DNA from 3 places in the Streptomyces sp. NPDC001157 genome. Region 3 is predicted to be linked to each of the others. Evidence: riboswitches for the same ligand, from Rfam matches in the RefSeq annotation. Region 3 holds a riboswitch; each other region holds the start of a gene.
The links. Region 3 has a riboswitch for cyclic di-AMP ahead of ACWDAG_RS38140 (M23 family metallopeptidase). Riboswitches for the same ligand answer to the same signal wherever they lie in the genome.

Region 1 (7,512 bases), on a different contig from region 3:
TCTCCTGGCGTTCCTTCTCCTCGCGCTGATGGTGCCGGACATGGAGGAGCTTGAGGGCTGGTCCAAGGGCTGGGGCGTCCTGGCGATGATCGTGGTGCCCATCGCTGCGGTGGTCGTGACGTACCAGACCTGCTCGGGCCTGGACGAGAGGGCGCTGCACGCCCGAGGCCGGCAGGAGCGGGCGACGGTGACCGACGTGTACTGAGTCGACCAGGGTGCCGATCCGCCATCTCACGTCGCGCAGTTGGCCGATCCGTCGGGACAGCCGTTGCCGGGCAAGGTGTCCGGGGACGGCCTGAAGACCGGCCAGACCGTCACCGTCACTGTCGATCCCCGGGGGGAGATCCCGGTGCTGCTGGGCACTCCTTCGACAGGTTCAGGGAACTTCCGGACCGCGGGCATCGCCGCGGGCGTCGAGATCCTGTTCCTTGCATGGGCGGCCTACCTGGGTGCCGCAGACCGGCTGGCCACGAAGACGACCGACAAGCCCACGCAGAGGCCCGACGACGTTCGGACATGACGTACCTGCGGCAACGGCCCCAAGGTTCCTCAGCTCCTGCCCGAGCCGCTGCCGAGAGCCGCAGTCGGCAACATTCGACCCGTGCCAGGCGGCGGCTCCACGCTCGCGACGAAGTCGGGGCTGCAGTGGCCGACCGTCTCTGAGCGAACTGGCCGACCGTCATTGAACACACCCTGCTCACCGGCGGTCTTGTTGCTGTCCGTGGCCACCTGTCGTTGGACGTCACGACTGCATGGCGACCCGTCCAAGTGCGTGGCCGAGAACGGCCGTCCGCGACCGGCGCCGGGCTTTGCAAGAGGAGACACTGCGTGATCCCGCATGGCGCAGGCGACCACGCCGAGCAACATCCCGCCAGGCATACGTGACCAGGTGCGATGTTCGAGGTCCGGCACGGCCCGGACCACTTCCGGCAGCGACGGCAGTCGCCCGGACGGGCACAACTCCTCAAGAGCGAGGCCGTATTGATCGGCGAGTTGGCGCGGCGCGTGCAGGATGGAATACGGGCGCTGCCCTCACGATCATGGGGGTCACTGGCGCAGGATCGATGGACCGGATCACGCCGGCCCCCCGTTATGTTTTCCGCGGTCCTGCAAGAGGACCGCTGGCCTGCGCGCTCGGCATGACTCGTTCCCCCGCACCCAGGGCTGGGCCGACTTGGGCACTGGCTCAGCAGCACGCGGGCGCAGTGAGTACGACATCGCTGCCGGCTCGCGCCGGGCAGGGTGGCGCCGATCGCGTCGACCAGGCCCATGTGCGCGTCAGAGATGACCAGTTGGACGCCGGACAGGCCGCGGGCGATCAGGGAGCGTAGGAAGGCCGGCCAGCCTGCGCCGTCATCGGCGGTGGCCACGTCCAGGCCGAGGATCTCGCGGTGTCCGTCCGTGTTGACGCCCACCGCGATGAGCGCGTGGACGTTGATGATGCGGCCGCCCTCACGGACCTTCTGGGGCAGGGCATCGACCGGGGCGAACGCGTAGGGGCCGGCATCCAGAGGGCGGTTTTCGACAGCTGGGTGACGCCCAGGGACTCGGCGAGCTTCTCGACTCGGCGGGTGAAGACGCCCAGCAGGCAGGCGGTGGCGACCACCGAGATGAGGGCCTGTTCGGCCCGCCGGCGCCGCTCCAGCAGCCAGTGCGGGAAGTAACTCCCCGACCTGAGCTTGGGGATGGCGACACTGCCCATGGCCACGAGCGAATGAGCGCCACCCGCTACGAGACGACCGCAACCATCCACCCGACCGGACTTCACATCACAGGCATTTTCCCCTGGTCCGCCCGGCCAGCCAAACGAAAGTTCGTAGAGAAAGTTGTGAGAGATCCGCCCTCGGCGAACAGCGAAAACCGCCTCCGACCTGGGCATTTGGCTTGATCACCAGAATCCGCCCCCATCGCAACGTCATGTACGTCCTGTACATTTTTTACAGACGCAGAAGGAGGGGTACCGATGACCCGACCGTCCGCCCGTTACGTCCTGCCCGAGTTCACCGAGCGCACGAGCTCCGGCACCAAGACGATGGATCCGTACTCCAAGCTGCTGGAGGAGCGGATCGTCTTTCTCGGGACGCCGATCGACGACACCTCGGCGAACGATGTGATGGCCCAGTTCATGCACCTCGAGTACCAGGCTCCGGACCAGGACATCTCGCTCTACATCAACTCCCCCGGCGGCTCGTTCACCGCGATGTCGGCGATCTACGACACGATGCAATACGTCGGCTGCGACGTGGAGACGATCTGCCTGGGGCAGGCCGGCTCGTCCGCCGCGGTGCTGCTGGGGGCGGGCACGCCGGGCAAGCGGTTCGCGCTGCCGGGTGCCCGCGTGGTGATCCATCAGCCGCTCCTGGCCGAGCCCATCGAGGGACAGACCAGCGATCTGGCCATCCAGGCCGAGGAGTTGGGCCGGATGCGGGCCCGGCTGGAGGAGATGCTCGTGCGGCACACGGGACGCAGCCCGGAGCAAGTCAGCGCGGACATCGAACGGGACAAGATCCTCAATGCCCAGGAAGCCGTGGATTACGGCCTGGTGGACCGGATCGTCCCGAGCCGCAAGTCCACCCTCGCCCCGCCCACCGGGCGGTGAGCGGCCGGTGCTCCCACCCGAACTTCCGCCGCTGCCCGCCCTCACTCGCGCCGAGGGCGAGTTGATCGACCGTTACCTCGACGTGGTCGACCTGCTCGGCCGCATCAACCCGGCGCAGCACGGCGACACCTATCGCGGACTGCGGGCCGCGCAGGCGCTGGTGAGCAAGGCGGCCCAGCTGCGCGACGCCCTGGCGCTGATGCACCAGCGGGGCGAGACCGAACTGCACGCTCCGACGCTGGGGCGCGCTCTGCGGGTGCTCGACGGGGAGCGGCGCACCGCCCGGGTCACGGTGCCCCCGCAGTCCGACAGTTGACGCACGTACGACCGGTCCGGGCCCTCCGCCCTGTCGGCGGAGCGTCCGGACCGGAGTTGAAACGGACCAGATGAGGTACCCCCATTCGGCGTAGTCGCGGCTCCTTTTTCGCGACCGTCAGGGTTGCGCAACGCGCCTGCCCGAAGAGCGGAATATCGTGCTCCGGTGCTGGTCCGAGCCTCCTCGGACCCCCCAACACTCCCTCGAACACAGGGGTGTCCACCCGAACGGGTGAGTGGTGAGTAACGACACAAACCCCCGGTTCCATTGGGATTTTCGGACTTGTATGGGTGAAGATCCCTGTCTGACGACAAGCCCCCGCCGCAGCGGCGGGGCGATCCGTGCGGACGCCGAGTCCTGCCGCCGCCCGGATGACCGGTCGACAGGAGTGGATCGGCAGGAGTGGAGGACCCAAGCTAGACGGGTCGCCGGAACGGTCACGCCATGACCGGGTCGAGCAGCCCTTGGGGTGAAGCCGCAGCAGCGGCCGGGCAACTTCGCCAGCCCGAATCCGACAGGTCATCCTTCACAGGCGGCTGACGAAGGGTTGCGCATGACTGCGCTCAATCGTGTCCCGTCGCTGATGGTCCGGGCCGGTACGGCCTCGGCTCTCACCCTCGCCGCCGTGGGCGGCTCCATCGTGGTCCCGGGTGTCGCCTCCGACGCCTCGGCGGCCCCCTTGGCGACGAAGGCACTCGAGATCGCGGCTTCCAAAAAGGGTTCCCCGTACAAGTGGGGCGCCACGGGACCGCGCCGGTTCGACTGCTCAGGGCTCACGCTGTACTCGTTCAAGAAGGCGGGCAAAAGTCTGCCCCGTACGGCGGCCCAGCAGTACAACAAGACCCGGCACATCTCCGCGAAGAGCCGGAAGGCCGGAGACCTTGTGTTCTTCCACTCGGGCTCCAACGTCTACCACGTCGGCATCTACGCCGGGAAGGGGAAGATCTGGCACGCCCCGAAGACCGGGGACGTCGTAAAGCTGCAGAAGATCTGGACCTCCAGCGTCTGGTACGGCCGGGTCAGCTGACTCTCCCGCGGGGGCGACGGCGACCTTGCCATGCCGTCGCCCCCGCGGGGCCTGACACGGCATCACAGCCCCGGCACCGCTGGGTATCGACGGCAAACGCGCCCCGGGCGCTGTCGCGCGGCACGGTTGAGCGACTACGGCTCCTGCTGCCCCGCCGCCGTCATGGGCTGGGCCGGTACCGTCCACGGGAGTTCGATGGTGACCGTCTTGCCGCCCTCGCGGGTGGGGCGGACATGCAGTCGGCCACCGCATTCGGCGGCCAGCCAGCGAATGATCACCATGCCCCGGCCGTTGTCCTGCTGCACGGCGGCGGGCAGGCGCTTCGGGAACCGCGGGTGGCTGTCGGTGACACCGATGCGGAGCTGCTCGTCACGGTGGAGGTCGATGTCCACCGTGAAGGTGGGCGACTGACCGAAGGTGTGCTGTACGGCGTTGGTGGCGAGTTCGGAGACGATGAGGCGGATGGTCTCGGCGGCTTCCGTGTCCGCCGGCAGCCCCCACTCGGCCAGCGTGCCGACCACGAAGCCGCGGGCCGCGGAGACCGAGGCGGGATCGCTCGGCAGAGTGACGGATGCTTCCAAATGGTCTGCCATGGCGCGGTCGTCCCTTTCCCACGGGACCGGAGTCCGACACGGAGCGGATGGTTCGAGTACGGTCCCGGACTGGTGCTTCGTCGCCAGACTGCCATTACCGCGCCCGTCACGGGTGGCGATCCACCAAGATATGCATATATCTGTCGCTCAAAGCGGTGAACTCTGCGACGAGAGACCGTATTTGGGTGGCACGGAAGGAGTAAGGAGAAGCGCATGCAACACGGTCCCGCGGTGCGCCGCCGGAAACTGGGCGCCGAACTGCGTGCGTTACGCACGAGCGCGGGGCTCACCAGTGGTGAGGCCGCCCGGCTCGTGGGCTGGCACCAGTCGAAGGTGAGCCGGATCGAGACCGGCGCCAGCGGGGTGAAACCGGCCGATGTGCGGTTACTCCTGGACGCCTACGCCGTGGCGGACGCCCAACTCCGTGAGTTGCTGCTGGTGTTGGCGGGCTCCGACGAGGGAGGCGGCCGACATCACTGGTGGCACGCCTATCGCGGGGTACTACCGCCGACCTACCGCGATTTCATCAGTCTGGAATCCCAGGCGAGCGCGATGAGCACGCTGGAGACGTCTGTCGTGCCCGGCCTTCTGCAGACGCCCGCATACGCACGCGCGGTGACCCGGGCAGCGGTCGGCGGACTGGACGACGAACGGCTCGACGCCCTGGTCGAGGTACGGCTGGCCAGGCAGGACGTGCTGCGTTCGGATCCGCCGCTGGAGCTGAGCGCGGTACTGGACGAGGCGGTGCTGCGCCGGGAGATCGGCGGCCCCGGCGTCATGGAGCAGCAGCTCGAACGACTCCTGGAGGCGGCGCGTCTGCCTCAAGTACGGCTTCAGGTACTGCCGTTCGCTGCCGGGGCACATGTCGGTGTCACCGGCCCTTTCGTAATCTTCTCATTTTCGAGCACTTCCGATCTGGATGTGGTTGTTCTCGACCACTTGACGAGTAGCCTCTACCTCGAACGGAAAGAAGACCTCCGGGCCTATACCGAGGCCTTCAACGCCCTTCAGATCCACGCCCTTTCGCCCGAGGACTCGTTGGATTACATCGCCGGGATAGGTGACGGCGCGTAAGGAGGCACCATGTCAGCACTGCCTCGGAACGTACCTTCCAGTACCGATCTGCACGGCGTGCGGTGGCAGCGCAGCAGCTACAGCACGGGTGCGAACAACTGCGTCGAGACGGCGCGGCCGCGCTCCGGCCCCTGGGCCGGGCTGCTCGCCGTGCGCGACTCCAAGGACCCGGCCGGGCCCGCCCTGCTCCTCTCCCCCGAGAGCTGGACGGACTTCACGGCCGCGTTCAAGTACTGATCAGTGCGATCGACCCTGATCAGTACTGACTAGCCCCGATCAGTCTCGATCGGTTCCGCATCGTGCGGCACACGGCCGTGTCACGCCGACTCATGGTCGCGTCTCGCCGATCACACGTACAGCGCGTTCGATCTGCGCCTCGGAGAGGTCCGCGCGGGCGGTCAGCCTCAGCCGTGAGATGCCGTCGGGCACGGAAGGAGGACGGAAGCAGCCCACGGCGAGGCCTGCCGTACGGCAGTCGGCCGCCCACTGCACGGCCCCCTCCGGGGACGGCGCGCGCACGGAGACGACCGCGGCGTCCGGGCGTACCGCCTCGTGACCCGCGGCGGTCAGCCGTGCGTGCAGTTCGGCGGCGACCGCACGCGCGCGTGCCGCACGCTCCGGCTCTCGGCGCAGCAGCCGCAGGGCCGCCAGGGCCGCCCCCGCAGCGGCGGGGGCGAGTCCCGTGTCGAAGATGAAGGTGCGGGCCGCGTTCACGAGGTGGTCGACCACCCGGGCGGGGCCGAGCACCACGCCGCCCTGGCTGCCGAGCGACTTGGACAGCGTGGCGGTCACGACCACGTCGTCGGCGCCCGCGAGGCCCGCCGCGTACGCGGCGCCGCGACCGCCGTCACCGAGGACCCCGAGCCCGTGCGCGTCGTCGACCAGCAGTCCCGCGCCGCGCTCCCGGCAGGCGGCGGCGAGTTCGGTCAGCGGGGCGGCGTCGCCGTCGACCGAGAAGACCGTGTCGGAGACGACGACCGCTGTGGCCGCGCCGTCCTCGTGCGTCTGCAGCGCCTTGCGCACCGCCTCCGGGTCGGCGTGTCCGACGACCTGGGTGGTGCCCCGGGCCAGCCGGCAGCCGTCGATGAGGGAGGCGTGGTTGCCCGCGTCGGAGACGATCAGCGAGCCGTGCGGGGCCAGCGCGGTGACCGCCGCGAGGTTGGCCGCGTAGCCGGAGGAGAAGACGAGTGCCGCCTCGAAGCCGCAGAAGTCGGCGAGTTCGCGCTCCAGCTCGGTGTGGAGTTCCGTGGTACCGGTGACCAGTCGAGAACCGGTCGAGCCGCCGCCCCAGGTCCGCGCGGCCCGGGCGGCGCCCTCGGCGATCTCGGGGTGGTGGGTCAGGCCCAGGTAGTCGTTGCTCGCGAGGTCCAGCAGCGGGGAGTCGGCCGGGCGCGGGCGCAGGGTCCGTACGAGTCCGGCGCGGCGGCGCAGCTGCGCCTGTTCGTCGATCCAGCCGAACGCCATGGCTCCTCCGGGGCTTTTGTAGGCAGTGGACAGACACTAGCCGGACGGGCCGCACCCCATGGTGTGGCAATACACACACGACGAAGTGCCCCTGTTGTTCATTCTCTCCTTGGCCGGGAGCGCTTCCGTAGGACAGGATCGGCTCTCATGGACCTGCTGAACACGCTGGTGGACAAGGGGCTTCGGCGCGAGCTGCCGACCCGCGAGGAAGCGCTGGCCGTCCTCGCCACTTCCGACGACGACGTGCTCGATGTGGTGGCCGCGGCCGGAAAGGTGCGTCGGCACTGGTTCGGCCGACGGGTGAAACTCAACTACCTCGTCAACTTGAAGTCCGGACTGTGTCCGGAGGACTGCTCCTACTGCTCCCAGCGGCTCGGTTCCAAGGCCGACATCCTGAAGTACACCTGGATCAAGCCGGACGAGGCTTCGAAGGCCGCGG
Region 2 (7,512 bases), on a different contig from region 3:
CGCCACCGCGACCGACAAGACGGACCTGCCGGGCAACCTCTGGTACGCCCTGTGGGACAAGCAGAACACCACGACCACGGACTGGCCCTGGGGCTCCACCCAGTTCACCAACCACAGCCGCGCCCACCAGTACCTGGTCAACAGCAAGGAGACGCGGAACGGCTACACGATCACCGTGGACCGCGACGCGTGGGACGCCCCGGTGGCCATCACCGGCTGACCCCGGCCGGCACCCGCGGAGGCGCGGCGGTGCCCGAAGTCGCGGTGAATCGTTGGTCGAATGGGTTGGCCACAGCCGACCCACTGCCTACCATCGATCACCGCAAGACTTTGTGCACCGTCGCACAATCTCCTCGGGAGGCTTCCTTGCAACGCCGCCGTCGCACCGCGCTCCTCCTCACCGCCGCGATCGCCGCCGCGGCCCCCGTCCTGACCGCCTGCGGAAGCGATGCGCACCCCGGTGCGGCAGCCGTCGTCGGCGGTCAGCGGATCACCGTGGCGCAGCTGGAGACCCGGGTGAACGAGGTGCGCACGGCGCAGCGGGCGGCCGTGAAGGACGACGCGCAGTACAAGCAGGCCGTGTCGCAGACCGCCGGCCTCACCCGCGACACCCTGCACGGGATGGTCATCGACCGGGTGCTGCACCGCGCCGCCCGGGACGCGGGCGTGAGCGTCACGCCCAAGGAGGTCCAGCAGATGCGCACCGGCCTGGAGCAGCAGGTCGGCGGCTCCAAGGCCCTGCAGACGGCCTGGCTCCAGCAGTACGGCGTCGCCCCGCAGCGCCTCGACGAGAACCTGCGCCTCCAGCTGGAGGCCCAGAAGCTGGCGCAGGCCCTCGGCGCCGACACCAGCAAGCCGGCCTTCTGGAACGCCCTGTCCAAGGCGTCCAAGGAACTCCACGTCGACCTGAACCCGCGCTACGGCACCTGGGACGTCCAGAAGAGCAGCCGCGTCGACGCGAAGACCCCGTGGGTGCGCGAGGTCACGGCGACCGGGACGCAGCAGACGGCGTAACCGTCCTCCAGGGCCCCGTCCCTGTGGACAGCGGCCCTGCGGAGCACAGCCCTGTGGACAACTTCCGGGGCTGTCGGCGGCGTGCGTTACGTTCGGATCGTGAACGCAATCAGCTCCGGACAGGCCCCCGGCCGCATCGTCCTGCTCACCACCAGCCACCGCGTCGCGCCCGGCCTGCTGTCCTGGCCCGCCTGGCAGGCCCTGCACGCCGCCGACCGCGTGCTGTGCTCGGACGGCGCCCACCCGCAGCTGCCGTATCTGCGGGAGGCGGGCATACGGGTCGAGGAGGCCGCCCCCACAGCCGAGGAGCTGGTCGACGCGTGCGCGGGCGGCCGTACGGTCGTCGTGGTCGCGACCGGTGAGGGCGAGCCCGCCCTCACCGACGGGCTGGCCCGGCTGGCGGGCTCCGGGCGCGTGCAGATGCCGGAGCTGGAGCTGTTGCCCGCCTCCTACGACCTCCCGGGCGCCCGCCTCCTGGACCTCGTCCAGGTCATGGACCGCATCCGCGCCGAGTGCCCGTGGTCGTCCCAGCAGACCCACAAGGGCCTGGCGAAGTACGGCATCGAGGAGGCGTACGAACTCGTCGAGGCGATCGAGGAGGGCGACCGCGACGAACTGCGCGAGGAACTGGGCGACGTCCTGCTCCAGGTGGTCTTCCACGCCCGGATAGCCGAGGAGGACCCGGACGCCCCCTTCTCCGTCGACGACGTGGCCGCCGGCATCGTCACCAAGCTCATCCACCGCCACCCGCACGTCTTCGGCGACGAGACCGCCGCCACGCCCGAGGAGGTCAAGGAGCACTGGCTGCGCACCAAGGCGATCGAGAAGCAGCGCACCTCGGTGACGGAGGGCATCCCGCTCGGCCAGCCGGGCCTGGCCCTCTCGGCGAAGCTGGCGTCGCGGGTACGGACGGCGGGTCTGAACGTCCCACTGCCCCGACTCGAAGGCGTGGGTTACGAGTTGCTCGCGCTGGCGGTGCGCGCCGAGGCGGAGGGCGTGGACCCGGAGGCCGCGCTGCGGGCGGCGGCCCGGGCCTACCGGGACGCGATCAAGGAGACGGAGGGCCGAAGCCGGTCAGGCGGCGGTGAACCGCACGGGCAGGTCTCGTAGCCCGCGCATGATGAGCCCGCCCCGCCAGCGCAGCTCGGCGGGGTCGGCGGCGAGCTCCAGGTCGGGCAGGCGGCGCAGCAGGGTCTCCAGCGCGGTGCGGCCTTCGAGCCGGGCCAGCGGGGCGCCGAGACAGTAGTGGATGCCATGGCCGTAACCGAGGTGCTGGTTGTCCCGGCGGGAGAGATCGAGCGTGTCGGGCTCCGAGAAGCGGGCCGGGTCGCGGTCCGCCGCGGCCAGGACGACCAGGACGGGGTCACCGGTGGCGATGCGCTGCCCGCCGATGGTCAGCGGCTCGGTGGCGAAGCGCCAGGTGGCCAGTTCCACGGGGCCGTCGTAGCGGAGCAGCTCCTCTATACCGGTGTCGAGCAGTGCGCTCTCTCCGCGCCCGATCGACTCCTGGAGCCGCTGCCGCTGCCCGGGATTGCGCAACAGCGCGTATGTCCCGTTTCCGATCAGGTTGATGGTGGTCTCGAAGCCGGCAAAGAGAAGCACGAAGCACATCGCGGCGGCCTCGTTCTCCGTGAGGTGCTCGCCGTGGTCGGAGGCGCGGATGAGGTCCGAGATCAGGTCGTCCCCGAGCTCGCCCCGCTTGCGGTGGATGAGTTCGGCGAGATAGCCGCGGATCTTCTTCACGGAGCGGGCGACACCGCCGCGCGGTCCGCCGCCGTGCCGGATCATCATGCCCGCCCAGTCGCGGAAGTCGTCCTGGTCCTCGCGGGGTACGCCGAGCAGATCGCAGATCGCGTAGATGGGGAGGGGGAAAGCGAAGTCGTGGATGAGATCCGCCTGCCCGTGCGGCGCGAACCGGTCGATGAGATCGTCCGTCAACTCCTGCACCCGCGGGGCGAATTCGGCCACCCTGCGCGGGGTGAACGCCTTGGAGACGAGACGGCGCAGCCGGGTGTGGTCCGGGGGGTCGATATTGAGCAGATGCGTCATGAGATTGGCGCTGCGCTCACCCGGAATGCCGGTCCTGCTCTTGCCCTGCGCGTCCTCGGCGTGATGCTCGGGGTTCTTCGAGAGCCGCCCGTCCGCGAGTGCCTGACGTGCGTCGGCGTAGCGGGTCACCAGCCATGCCTCGACGCCGCTGGGGAGTTTCGTCCAGTGGACGGGGGAGTGCTCGCGCAGCCAGGCGTAGGCCGGATACGGGTCGCCGGCGAATTCCCAGGTGAAGAGTTCGGGAGCGGTGTTCGGGACGTTCACAGGACGACCGTATCCGCAGCCCGCCCGCACATGCGCCGCCGCAGCGAACCGGTCAAAGGTGACACGCGTTCAAGTCTGTGATCTTCACGTGATCTACGCGGCATTAACTTGTGACAAGTGATCGGCAGCGGCTACGTTCACGGACCAGCGCGGTGGTGTCGAACGCCTGTCGGTGTCATGCGCCGCGCGGTCACTGCTGTCTTGTGAAAGGCCTCCGCATGCTCTCCGGGAACGGTCGACACCGTCGCCCCCGCCAGGCTCCGGCTCTCCTCGTCGCGGCCGGGGTGACCGGCTCCGCCATCGCGATCCCGCTCTTCGCCGCCGGCGGCGCGAGCGCCGCGGACGGCACCACCTGGGACAAGGTGGCGCAGTGCGAGACGGGCGGCTCCTGGAGCGAGAACAGCGGCAACGGCTTCTACGGCGGGCTCAAGTTGACCCAGGAGAACTGGGAGAAGTACGGCGGTCTCGACTACGCCCCCAGTGCCGACCTCGCCAGCCGCAACCAGCAGATAGCCGTCGCCGAGAAGCTCCTGGACGACCAGGGCGTCGGCGCCTTCCACACCTGCGGACTGACCTCCGGGCTGACCAGGGACTCGGGTTCGGCCCACATCGACACCGGTGTGCTGGGCGGCGGTTCCGGTTCGTCCGATTCATCCGGGGCGTCCGACTCCGACTCGACCGGTCTGTCCAACTCCTCGGGCAGCGCTTCCGATGAGTCCTCTTCGTCGGATTCGTCCTCCGGCTCGTCCTCCAGTGCCTCCCCTTCGTCCTCTTCGTCCTCCGCGAGTGCGACGGACAACTCCACCGAATCCGGCACATCCGCCTCACCCTCCACCTCTCCTTCCGGGAAGGCCACGGGTAACTCAGAGGGTGGCGGCAGCTCGTCCACAGGCAAGGCGAAGGGTGACGACTCGGACAATTCCGAGCCCCCGGCGGCCACTTGGAGCCTCGTCGACACCGGCGCGATCGGTACCGGCCGCCACCGTGGCGCCAGCGCGGACGAGGCTGCCGACGAGACCATCGACAAGGCCGCCGACAAGACCAAGGCCGGCAGTCGTGCGGACGACACGTACACCGTCCACGCCGGCGACACCCTCGCCTCCATCGCCGACTCCCTTGGCCTGGACGGCGGGTGGCGGGCGCTCTATGCCGAGAACAAGAAGGCCATCGGTGCCGACCCGAACCACATCTTCGCCGGTCAGACCCTGAAACTCGGTGCCGAATAGGGCGAAAAACAACGGGAGTTCACGTCACACTTCGCCACTGAATGTCCGGTTTGGTGAAAGTGTGGGATGAGTCTCAGAAGCCCTGATCGTCTTTGAAATTCGACGGATCGCGTGTCTACCGTCGTCACCGCTCGTCAACACGAGCCCCGGCTGCCGCAACGCCGAATCCTGCCAGCGGCCGTACGGGAACAGTCGTCGCGTAAAGCGCCGTAGGCAGGAGCGGGGGACCCAAGGTAAGTGCCGCACCGGGCAGTTGACGGCGGCGGCTAGGGGTGTAGCCGTGTCTCGTGAGAGCGAGAGCACGGCCGGGCAACTCAACCGGCCCGAACCCGACAGCTCACCTCGCAGGCGTCGGTGAGGGGATCGAACCATGCTGTTTTCCGGCAAGGGCAAGCACCGCCGTCCGTCCAAGGCCACCCGCGCCGCCGCGCTGGCCGGCGTCACCGGCGTCGCCATCGCCGCTCCGCTGATGGCGGCCGGCAACGCCTCCGCCGCCACCGCCTCCGAGTGGGACAAGGTCGCCCAGTGCGAGTCCGGCGGCAACTGGTCCATCAACACCGGGAACGGCTACTACGGCGGCCTGCAGTTCTCCGCCTCCACCTGGGCCGCGTACGGCGGCACGCAGTACGCCGCGCAGGCCAACCAGGCCAGCAAGTCGCAGCAGATAGCCGTCGCCGAGAAGGTCCTCGCCGCGCAGGGCAAGGGCGCCTGGCCGGTCTGCGGCACGGGCCTTTCCGGTGCCGCCTACAACGGCGGCAGCGCGTCGGGCAGCTCCAGCAGCTCGTCCTCCAGCAGCCACTCCTCCGGGCAGAGCGCCTCCCGCTCCGCCGAGCGCCCGACGGTCAAGAAGTCGACGAAGACCGTCACCACCCCGACCGGCAAGAAGGTCAAGAAGGGCGACGGCGAGTACAAGGTCGTCAAGGGCGACACCCTCAGCTCGATCGCCGAGAAGCACGGCGTCAAGGGCGGCTGGCAGAAGCTGTTCAAGCTGAACAAGGACATCGTCTCCGACGCCAACCTGATCTACCCGGGCCAGCAGCTGCACCTCAAGTGACAGCCTCGCGGTCTCCCCGCTCCGGTGCGTGTTCCCCCGTACGCACCGGGGCGGGGTTCTTTTTGCTCCCGCTCTTTGTTCCGTTCGGAAACAATTTACTCTCGGTTCTGCCCAAGGGGTGGTCGGCAGCGTGGCCGATCGGCCTCAGGCGGTTAGGCTCGTCTCGCAGAGCCACCGCGCTACTGCCGTAGCCGTGTCACATCCAAGAAGGAGATGCTCGTGCCGTCCATCGACGTCGTCGTAGCCCGGGAAATCCTGGACTCCCGAGGCAACCCCACGGTCGAGGTCGAGGTCGGCCTCGACGACGGCAGCACGGGTCGTGCCGCCGTCCCGTCCGGCGCCTCCACGGGCGCCTTCGAGGCCATCGAGCTCCGCGACGGTGACCCCAACCGCTACCAGGGCAAGGGTGTCGAGAAGGCCGTCCTCGCCGTCATCGAGCAGATCGGCCCGGAGCTCGTCGGCTACGACGCCACCGAGCAGCGCCTGATCGACCAGGCCATGTTCGACCTGGACGCCACCGACAACAAGGGCTCCCTGGGCGCCAACGCCATCCTCGGCGTCTCCCTCGCCGTCGCCCACGCCGCCTCCGAGGCCAGCGACCTCCCGCTCTTCCGCTACCTGGGCGGCCCGAACGCGCACCTGCTGCCGGTGCCGATGATGAACATCCTGAACGGCGGCTCGCACGCCGACTCCAACGTGGACATCCAGGAGTTCATGATCGCCCCGATCGGCGCGGAGTCCTTCTCCGAGGCCCTGCGCTGGGGCGCCGAGGTCTACCACACCCTCAAGAAGGTGCTGAAGACCAAGGGCCTGTCCACCGGCCTCGGCGACGAGGGCGGCTTCGCCCCGAACCTTGAGTCCAACCGCGCCGCGCTCGACCTCATCATCGAGGCCATCAAGCAGGCCGGTTACGTCCCCGGCGAGCAGATCGCGCTCGCGCTCGACGTCGCCGCGTCCGAGTTCTACAAGGACGGCAAGTACGAGTTCGAGGGCAAGTCCCGCTCGGCCGCCGAGATGACCGAGTACTACGAGGAGCTCGTGGCGGCCTACCCGCTCGTCTCCATCGAGGACCCGCTGTTCGAGGACGACTGGGCCGGCTGGAAGGTCATCACCGACAAGCTGGGCGACAAGGTCCAGATCGTCGGCGACGACCTGTTCGTCACCAACCCGGAGCGCCTGGCCCGCGGCATCGAGGAGGGCACCGCCAACGCCCTGCTCGTCAAGGTGAACCAGATCGGCTCGCTGACCGAGACCCTGGACGCCGTCGAGATGGCCCAGCGCAACGGCTTCAAGTGCATGATGTCCCACCGCTCCGGTGAGACCGAGGACGTCACCATCGCCGACCTTGCCGTCGCGGTGAACTGCGGCCAGATCAAGACCGGCGCCCCGGCCCGCTCGGACCGCGTCGCCAAGTACAACCAGCTGCTGCGCATCGAGGAGATCCTCGACGACGCCGCGGAGTACGCGGGCCGCAGCGCGTTCCCGCGCTTCAAGGGCTGAGCCTTCCCGCACGTCCGCTCCGCGGACAATCGGGCACAGCAAGGGCTGAGCCTTCCTGGGCTAAGCCTTAGCCAGTCGTACGTACGTCCCCGTACCGGTCCCGTACCGTGTGCGGGGACGTACGCACGTGTGACGGGAGGCGGCGACATGGCCGTGAAGGACCGGGACCGGTTCTCCACCGCGACCAGGATCAGGCTGCTCGGCGAACAGACAGCGGCCCGGGTCTACCGCTCCCAGACCAAGCGGCAGGCCCGCCGGTCGAGGCTGACCGGCCGGGCGGCGCTGCTCGCCCTGGTGCTGTGCTCGATGGTGGTGGCCCTCGCGTACCCCATAAGGCAGTACGTCTCCCAGCGCTCCCAGATCGCCGATCTCCAGCGGCAGAGGGAGCAGGCCAGGGCGCGGGTC
Region 3 (7,512 bases):
AGTTGCTGCACGAGCTGTGGCGGCGCCGCGAGGTGGCGCGCCCGGCGCTGGACCACGCGGCGCGGATGACGGCGCCCCCGGTGCCGGTGGCGCCGCCGCCCTGGCCGGTGTACGGGGCGTACGGGTACCCGGCGGTGCCGAATCCCGCGTACAACCCGTACCGGTCGTAGGCCCCGAGGGGGTCAGAGCTCGTTCACTGGCTCTCAGGCCGACGCTTCCGTCAGACGCGCGACCTCGGCCTCGGTGAGCGTCAGCTCGCCCACTGCGAGCAGCGCCGGGAGCTGCTCCACCGTCCGCGCGGACGCGATCGGGGCGGCGACCGTCGGCTGGGCCGCGAGCCAGGCCAGGGCCACCGTGGCGACCGGGGCGTCGTGGGCCTCGGCGATCTCGTCGAGGGCGGTCAGGACCCGCTGCCCCCGCTCGGACTCCAGGTGCTTGGCCGCGCCGCCCGCCCGCGGGCTGTCGACCGTCGTGCCGGGCCGGTACTTGCCGGTGAGGAAGCCGGAGGCGAGGGAGAAGTACGGGACGGCGGCCAGACCGTAGCGCGCGGCCAGGTCCTGCAGCTCGCCCTCGTACGTGTCGCGCGAGACCAGGTTGTAGTGCGGCTGCAGGGCCACGTACTTGGCCAGGCCCTCGCGGTCGGAGAACTCCAGGGAGGCGCGGAGCCGGTCGGGCGAGATGTTGGACGCGGCGATGTGCCGGACCTTGCCCGCCTTCACCAGTTCGTCGAGCGCGCCGATGATCTCCTCGACCGGCACCTCGGGCTTGTCGAAGTGGGTGTAGTAGAGGTCGATGTGGTCGGTGTCGAGGCGGCGCAGGGACGCCTCGGCCGCGGCCTTGATGTTGGCGGCCGACAGGCCCTGGAACTCGGGGTGCTGGCTGACCTTGGTCGCGATGACCACGTCGTCGCGGTTGCCGCGCGCCCTGACCCACTTGCCGATGATCGTCTCGGACTCGCCGCCCTGGTTGCCGTCGACCCACGACGAATAGGAGTCGGCGGTGTCGACGAAGTTGCCGCCGGCGGCCGCATAGGCGTCGAGCACGGCGAAGGACGTGGCCTCGTCGGCGGTCCAGCCGAAGACGTTGCCGCCCAGGGAGAGCGGGAAGACCTCAAGACCGGAGGAGCCGAGCTTGCGCAGAGAAGGAGAAGTCATGCTGCACGTCAACGCCCGCCCCCGAGACCGGTCTTCCACGACGGGCGCAAAGATCCCGTAAACAAGCGGACTACGGCACTCCGGGAGCGGACGAGGAACGTACGGGTGTCAGGGGTTGAGGCCCTTGCTGCGCAGCCACGGCATCGGGTCGATGCCGCTGGCCTGGCCGTCGGGGTGGACCTCGAGGTGGCAGTGCGGGCCGGTCACGTTGCCGGTGGCGCCGACGCGGCCGATGACGTCACCCGTGCTGACCTTCTGGCCGACGCTGACGCTGATCGACGACTGGTGGCAGAACCAGAGCTCCGTACCGTCGTCGAGGGTGAGGATCGTGCGGTAGCCGTACGCGCCCGCCCAGCCGGCCTGCGTGATGGTGCCGGAGTGGATGGCCTTGATGAGCGTGCCCGTGGGGGCGGCGAAGTCGAGGCCCGTGTGGTAGCCGGAGGACCACATGGAGCCGGCCTGACCGAAGGTGCCGGTGATCGTGTACGACACGACCGGCAGCGTGTACTGCTTGGCCAGCTCCGCGAGCTTCGCGGCCTCGGCCGCCTTCTTGGCCGCCGCCTCCGCCTTGTCCTTGGCGGCCTGGGCCTTGGCGGCCGCGTCCTTCTCCGCCTTGGCGGCCGCGTCGTCGATCTGCTTGGCGAGGGCCGCCTCGGTGGCCGCCTGGCTCTTGCTGTCGATCTGGACCTGCTGCGACTCGGCCTGCGCCATGATCCGGTCGCGCAGCGCCTCACCGGCGCCCCGCGCGGTGCCCGCGGACGTGGTGGCGACGTCGCTGAGCGCGGTCGCGGAGCCCTTGGGGGCGTCGGAGCCGCCGTCGAAGACATGGCCCACGGAGGCGAGATCGGGCATGGAGATCGACACCGGCGGCTTGCCGGTGTTGGCGCTGGCCATGCCGCCCGCGCCGACCGCGGCTATGACGCCGACGCCCAGGACCGTGGAGCTGCGGGCGAGTCCCCCGCCGCGCTGCTTGGCGACGCGGTGGCGGCCGCGCACCGGGGCGATGGACTCCTCGGTGGGATTCCACTCCTCCCAGGGGCCCTCGTCGGTGCGTCGGACGGCGAAGCCGAAGGGCTCGGTGCTCGGCACGAACGGGGCTGCCGGGGCAGGCGGGTTGGACGCCACGTGGGCGTGCTCCTTTCCTTCCTTCTCGCCTACCGGGTTAGCTGACGGGTTCGGAGCAGGAAGGTCTCCTACGCGCGTATACCTGCCGTGCTGCCACGGCGGTATCCGTGCGATTCACCCCAGGGTGGTGGTTCCCCGGTTCCCTTGCGGGATTCGGCGCGTGCGCACGGAGCCGCCTCTTGTGACGGCTGGGACGACCGCGCTGCGTTATCGAACGTTAATAGACCCGGGGTGCCGATTCCAAGGTGTTCCGCTTGATCATTAACCTTTCTGACCTGGACGTACGGCGCATGAATGGCGAAAAACGGGCGAGTTGACCGCGCCTCAGGAACCCCACAGGTATTGACCGTATGTCAGTTGTTATGCGGAGTGGGTTCACCTGATCACACCTGGTCACATACGGGCAGGAGGTGTGAAGACGGTCAGGGCCGTCGTACGGCGAGCAGCGCCATGTCGTCCGCCATGGCCTCACCGGCGTATCTGCGCACCTCCCGCGCGAGGGTGCCGAGCAGCGCGGCGGGGTCGTGGAAGACCCGGCCGGCGAGCCGGTCCGCGGGTTCGAAGAACCGCCCGTGCTCGTCCCGCGCCTCGGACAGCCCGTCGGTGTACAGCAGCAACGTGGCCCCGCTGCCGAACGGGGTCTCCTCCGCGCGGTCGGGCCGGCTCCCGAACTCGCTCATGCCGAGCGGCAGGGCGGGCTCGCGGGCGTGCAGGATGTGCACGGCGCCGTCCGGGCACAGCAGCAGCGGGGGCGGGTGGCCGCGGGTGACGATGCGTACGACGCCCTCGCCGTGGGGGAGTTCGGCGAGCACGGCGGTCGTGAACCCCTCGAACAGCTCGATCCCCGCCCGCCGCGCCGCCTCGCGCTCCAGCGCCCGGTCCAGCCGCTGCGCGACCGCCTCCAGCGTGGCCTCCTGCTCGGCGGCCTCCCGGAAGGCCCCGATGACGACGGCCACGGCCGCCACCGCCCCCATCCCCTTTCCGCGTACGTCGCCCACGACCAGCCGTACGCCGTGCGGGCTGTCCTGCACCGCGTACAGGTCGCCGCCGATGGACGCGTCCGCCTGCGCCGCCTCGTAGCGTGCCGCGATCGCGAATCCGCCGATCCGCTCGGCGGGCTCGGGCAGCACGGCACGCTGGGCGGCCTCGGCGATCTCGCGCTGCGAGGCGAGCTCCTCGCGGCTGCGGCGGACGAGGAGGTTGATGAGGACGGCCAGCACCGAGACCGTCGCCGCGGTGGCCAGCTCGGTGACCGCCTCGACCTGGAAGAGGATGCCCACGTCGGCGTGGATCGCGCTGACGACCAGGACGGTCGCGACGCCGGTGAGGACCGTGCCCCGGCGCGAGTAGAGCGGGGCGGCGACCAGGGGTGCGGCGGTGAAGAGGGGGCCCGCCGTGAACCGCGACGGGGTGAGGTAGTCGTAGCAGGTCCCGCCGACGAGCAGCAGCGCCGGGAGCAGCCGTACGAAGGTGCGCGCGTATGAGATCGGCCCCTCCTGCTCCACCCCTCCAGGTTTCCCGGGAGGGCGGCGGGGGGCGAGCCGGGTGGCCCGACCGGGGGAAACACTCAGGGCCGGAGTCCAGTGACTGGACTCCGGCCCTGAGCCTTGAGTAGCGGGGACAGGATTTGAACCTGCGACCTCTGGGTTATGAGCCCAGCGAGCTACCGAGCTGCTCCACCCCGCGTCGTTGTGTAACCAGCATACGCCATCCGCGGGGCTGTCTGCGCCAGGGTTTACGTCCGGCCTCGTTCACCTGTGTTTTTTGGGGCGCGCGGGGCCTGCGTCAGGCAGCCGGGTTGTCCGCGTGGGTGAGGGTCTCCCAGGAGACGAAGAGGTCGTCGGTGCCTGCCGGGCGGGTCTGCTCGACCAGCTTGTGGGCGGCCGGGACGGGGGTGCCGAGCCGGTTCTCCAGGTGGTTGAGGACGACCTCCAGGTCGGGGCCCATGTTCCCGACGACCCTGCCGCCGCACAGCCACCGCGGGGGCTTCTCCCCCATCTCGTAGCGGGCGTGGAAGTCGAGGGCGGCCTTCAGGCGGTCCTTGACGTCGGCGTACAGGTCGACGCCCTGGTGCCAGGCGGTCTCGGCGATGTGCGCGGTGGCGGCGAGGGAGTAGCCGACGTGCTTGAAGTTGCGGCAGGTCTCCTGCGCGATCCCGTCCTCGAACTTCGTCTCCTTGAACCAGTACGTCTCCAGCTTCTGCACGGTGTTGGCGTCGGAGCCGGCCGGGGTGAGCGGGATCTTGCCGTCCTTGCGCAGGTAGAAGTAGTCGGGCACCAGGCCGCGGAAGCGTTTGACGGCGGCGTCGAAGGTCTTGTGGTCGTCGGTGAAGACGGCGATCCCGATGGCGGCGTCGGTCATCGCCAGGTCCCAGTTGCCGTTGTAGTCGGGGAGGTCCCTGGTGACCTCGGGGAGGTAGGCGGTGCGCAGCATGGCCGCGAACCGCCGTACGCGGTCGGCGGGCCAGCCGGCGCCCGGTGCGTAACGGATGATCTCCGCGGCCCGCGCCCAGGTCGACCCGGCCCACGAGGACTGCAGCTGAGCGTCCTGCGCCGTGTGCCGCTTCAGCTGCGCCGACCAGGCGTCCATGATCTCCCGCGCCTTGAGGGCGTGCTGCCGCTCGCCGGTGACGCTGTACAGGAGGGCCTGTGTGTAGGCGGCGATGGCGTCCTGCCGCTCCTCCAGACAGCCCTTCGCGCCCTTGCCGCCCCAGGGACAGTTGACGACCGCGGACGGCTGGGCCATGTACTTGTACGACCCGTACTTGCTGTCCCGCATGTCGAGGAACGCCTGCAGCCAGGGCTGTTTACCTGCGATGACGTTCTTGCGTACGGCGTCCAGCTGGGCCTTGCTGACGAGGACACCCGGGTGGGTGAAGGGTGCGCCCGGGGGGAGTGCCCTCGCCATGGTGCGGGTGCCCGGGTCGGTGCCGCAGGAGGCGACGAGCGCCGTCAGCAGGAGGACGAGGAGAACTGCCGCCGCACGTCTGGGAACTGACCTCACTGGCACTACCTCCGCGATCGCCTCCGGCCGGTACGGTCAGGGTCGCCCTTCCGGAGGTCGGGCGCAGGATCTGTTGGGCCGATCGGCCGGTGCGGGGTGGTTGTGGCGGGCGGTGCTGGGGGCTGCCGCCCCCAGACCCCCGCTTTCGGCCTGAACGGCCTCGTCCTCAAACGCCGGACGGGCTGAAAGATGCCGCCCGGCGCCGAAATGTCACCCCAACAAATGATCGTTCGGCGCCTTTGCCCGGTCCGCGTACTCCTCCAGTACGACCACCTCTACCCCCCGCCCCGTCAGCAGTCCGCTCCCGTCCGCCCCCGCCACGAATGTGTCCGGTTCGCGCCAGGCCGTGACCACCCGTCGGACCCCCGCGTCGAGGATCAGCCGTGCGCACGGCTTGGGGCGGGAGGCGCGGTGGGCGCAGGGTTCCAGGCTGCTGTAGACCGTTGCCGACGCCAGTCTGGGGTCGGCCGGGTCCAGTTTGGACAGGGCCGCCTCCTCGGCGTGGACGACCGGGTCGTCGCCCTCGCGGGAGTGGCCGCGGGCGAGTTCCGTGCCGTCGGCGGCGACGATCACCGCGCCGACGCTGAAGGCCGTGCGCGAGGGCGGGCACTCGGCCGCGAGGTCGCAGGCGAGGGCGAGCCAGTGGTGGTCGGCGGCGGTGGGGAGCTGGCCGGTGCCGGGGGCCGTGGGCTCGTAGCGCATGAGGACCACGTCCTCGATCCGGCGGCTTTCCGTCAGACGCAGGCGTCCGGCCTGGTAGGTACCGGGGCCGAAGAGGCGGGGGGCGTCCGGGTCGCCCACGAAGAGGGGGGCGAGGACGAGTTGGAGCTCGTCGGCGAGGCCCTGCTGGAGGAGCTGGGTGTGGATCGTGCCGCCACCCTCGACCATCAGGCGGCGCACGCCGCGTACCTCGTGCAGATGCTCCAGGAGGCGGCGCCAGTCGAGGTCGGGGCCGAGCGGGACGACGTCGGCGGCGAGGCCGAGGGCGCGGGCACGCTCGGCGCCCTTGTCGGTCGTGAAGACGAGCTTTTCGCCTCCCGTGTGCCAGAAATTGGCGTCCGGGTCCAGGTCTCCGGAGCCGCTGACCGTGACCTTGAGCGGGTACTCCGGCTGTCCGGCCGCGACGCGGGCGGCGCGACGGGCGGGCGAGTTGACCAGCAGGCGCGGGTTGTCCGCGCGGATCGTGCCGGCGCCGATGAGGATCGCGTCGACGGAGGCACGGACCTCGTCCACGCGGTCGAAGTCCGCCGGGCTGGAGAGCAGGAGGCGCTCGGGTCCGGTGTCGTCGAGGTAGCCGTCGAGGGAGACGGCGGCGGACAGCAGGACGTACGGGTACGGCATCGACGCGCTCACTCTCGGCGGCGGGCAGGCTTGGTTAAAGTTTGAAACAAACTTACACTGGGGGCATGACGACTCGCTGGCTCACGGAGAAGGAGCAGCGCGCCTGGCGCGCGTACATCGCGGCGACGCACCTCCTGGAGGACGCGATCGACCGGCAGCTCCAGCAGGACGCCGGCATGCCGCATCTGTACTACTCCATCCTGGCCAACCTCTCCGAGGCGCCGGACGGCAGGCTGCGCATGACCGATCTCGCGGAGCAGGCGAAGATCACGCGCAGCCGGCTGACGTACGCCGTGACCCGGCTGGAGAAGGACGGTCTGATCCGGCGCGAGGACTGCCAGTGGGACAAGCGCAGCAGCTTCGCCATGCTGACCGACGAGGGGATGGCCGTACTGGAGCGGACGGCGCCGGGTCATGTGGAGACCGTGCGTTCGCTGCTCTTCGACCAGCTGACCCCGCAGCAGGTCGAGCAGCTGGAGGAGATCTTCTCGGGCGTGGTGCAGGCGCTGGAGCGGGACGAGGAGCGTCCCACCGCGGAGGACGTCCCCTGGCGCCGCCGCTCCTCCGGTCCGTGTTCCTGAGACGGCCCGGAAACCCGGAGTATCCCGAAAAGCTATTGCTTCAAATTTAAAGCATGAGGTAGGGTTCACGACCATGCACCTGCTTCAAAACTGAAGCAGATATGGACGACCCCGGAGACCCGCATGCCCGACTTCCCCGCCGCCACCCCGCGCTCCCGCGTCCGGGTCCCGCTGCGCTTCCAGGACGGCTACAGCGTCGACGCCGAACTGGTCACCTTCCACGGCCTGACCGACGGCCAGGAGCACGTGGCCGTCGTCCTGGGCGACCCGGCTCCCGGTACAACGCCCCTGGTCCGCCTGCATTCCGA

Region 1: it holds a riboswitch for cyclic di-AMP, as region 3 does, so the genes downstream of both, ACWDAG_RS29510 (C40 family peptidase) here and ACWDAG_RS38140 (M23 family metallopeptidase) in region 3, are expected to answer to the same signal.
Region 2: it holds a riboswitch for cyclic di-AMP, as region 3 does, so the genes downstream of both, ACWDAG_RS45460 (transglycosylase family protein) here and ACWDAG_RS38140 (M23 family metallopeptidase) in region 3, are expected to answer to the same signal.

Annotation. Positions count from the first base shown of each region.
Region 1 covers NZ_JBSFJW010000020.1:100,752-108,263, forward strand. Annotated here, with positions in the region: gene ACWDAG_RS29485 (hypothetical protein) at 1-205, shown strand, start outside; gene ACWDAG_RS29490 (hypothetical protein) at 245-520, shown strand; partial or broken gene ACWDAG_RS29495 (transposase) at 1,153-1,693, opposite strand; gene ACWDAG_RS29500 (ATP-dependent Clp protease proteolytic subunit) at 1,964-2,599, shown strand; gene ACWDAG_RS29505 (hypothetical protein) at 2,607-2,915, shown strand; cyclic di-AMP (ydaO/yuaA leader) riboswitch at 3,332-3,465, shown strand; gene ACWDAG_RS29510 (C40 family peptidase) at 3,469-3,942, shown strand; gene ACWDAG_RS29515 (ATP-binding protein) at 4,077-4,535, opposite strand; gene ACWDAG_RS29520 (helix-turn-helix domain-containing protein) at 4,749-5,609, shown strand; gene ACWDAG_RS29525 (DUF397 domain-containing protein) at 5,619-5,846, shown strand; gene ACWDAG_RS29530 (8-amino-7-oxononanoate synthase) at 5,937-7,073, opposite strand; gene bioB (biotin synthase BioB) at 7,221-7,512, shown strand, end outside.
Region 2 covers NZ_JBSFJW010000059.1:15,167-22,678, reverse strand. Annotated here, with positions in the region: gene ACWDAG_RS45485 (glycoside hydrolase domain-containing protein) at 1-220, shown strand, start outside; gene ACWDAG_RS45480 (SurA N-terminal domain-containing protein) at 367-1,014, shown strand; gene ACWDAG_RS45475 (nucleoside triphosphate pyrophosphohydrolase) at 1,114-2,124, shown strand; gene ACWDAG_RS45470 (cytochrome P450 family protein) at 2,089-3,357, opposite strand; gene ACWDAG_RS45465 (transglycosylase family protein) at 3,546-4,553, shown strand; cyclic di-AMP (ydaO/yuaA leader) riboswitch at 4,749-4,919, shown strand; gene ACWDAG_RS45460 (transglycosylase family protein) at 4,924-5,607, shown strand; gene eno (phosphopyruvate hydratase) at 5,821-7,107, shown strand; gene ACWDAG_RS45450 (FtsB family cell division protein) at 7,255-7,512, shown strand, end outside.
Region 3 covers NZ_JBSFJW010000034.1:20,494-28,005, forward strand. Annotated here, with positions in the region: gene ACWDAG_RS38130 (PrsW family intramembrane metalloprotease) at 1-170, shown strand, start outside; gene ACWDAG_RS38135 (aldo/keto reductase) at 204-1,154, opposite strand; gene ACWDAG_RS38140 (M23 family metallopeptidase) at 1,263-2,279, opposite strand; cyclic di-AMP (ydaO/yuaA leader) riboswitch at 2,292-2,448, opposite strand; gene ACWDAG_RS38145 (PP2C family protein-serine/threonine phosphatase) at 2,702-3,784, opposite strand; tRNA gene ACWDAG_RS38150 (tRNA-Met) at 3,892-3,965, opposite strand; gene ACWDAG_RS38155 (alginate lyase family protein) at 4,065-5,288, opposite strand; gene ACWDAG_RS38160 (dihydrofolate reductase family protein) at 5,493-6,623, opposite strand; gene ACWDAG_RS38165 (MarR family winged helix-turn-helix transcriptional regulator) at 6,689-7,204, shown strand; gene ACWDAG_RS38170 (GTP cyclohydrolase II) at 7,328-7,512, shown strand, end outside.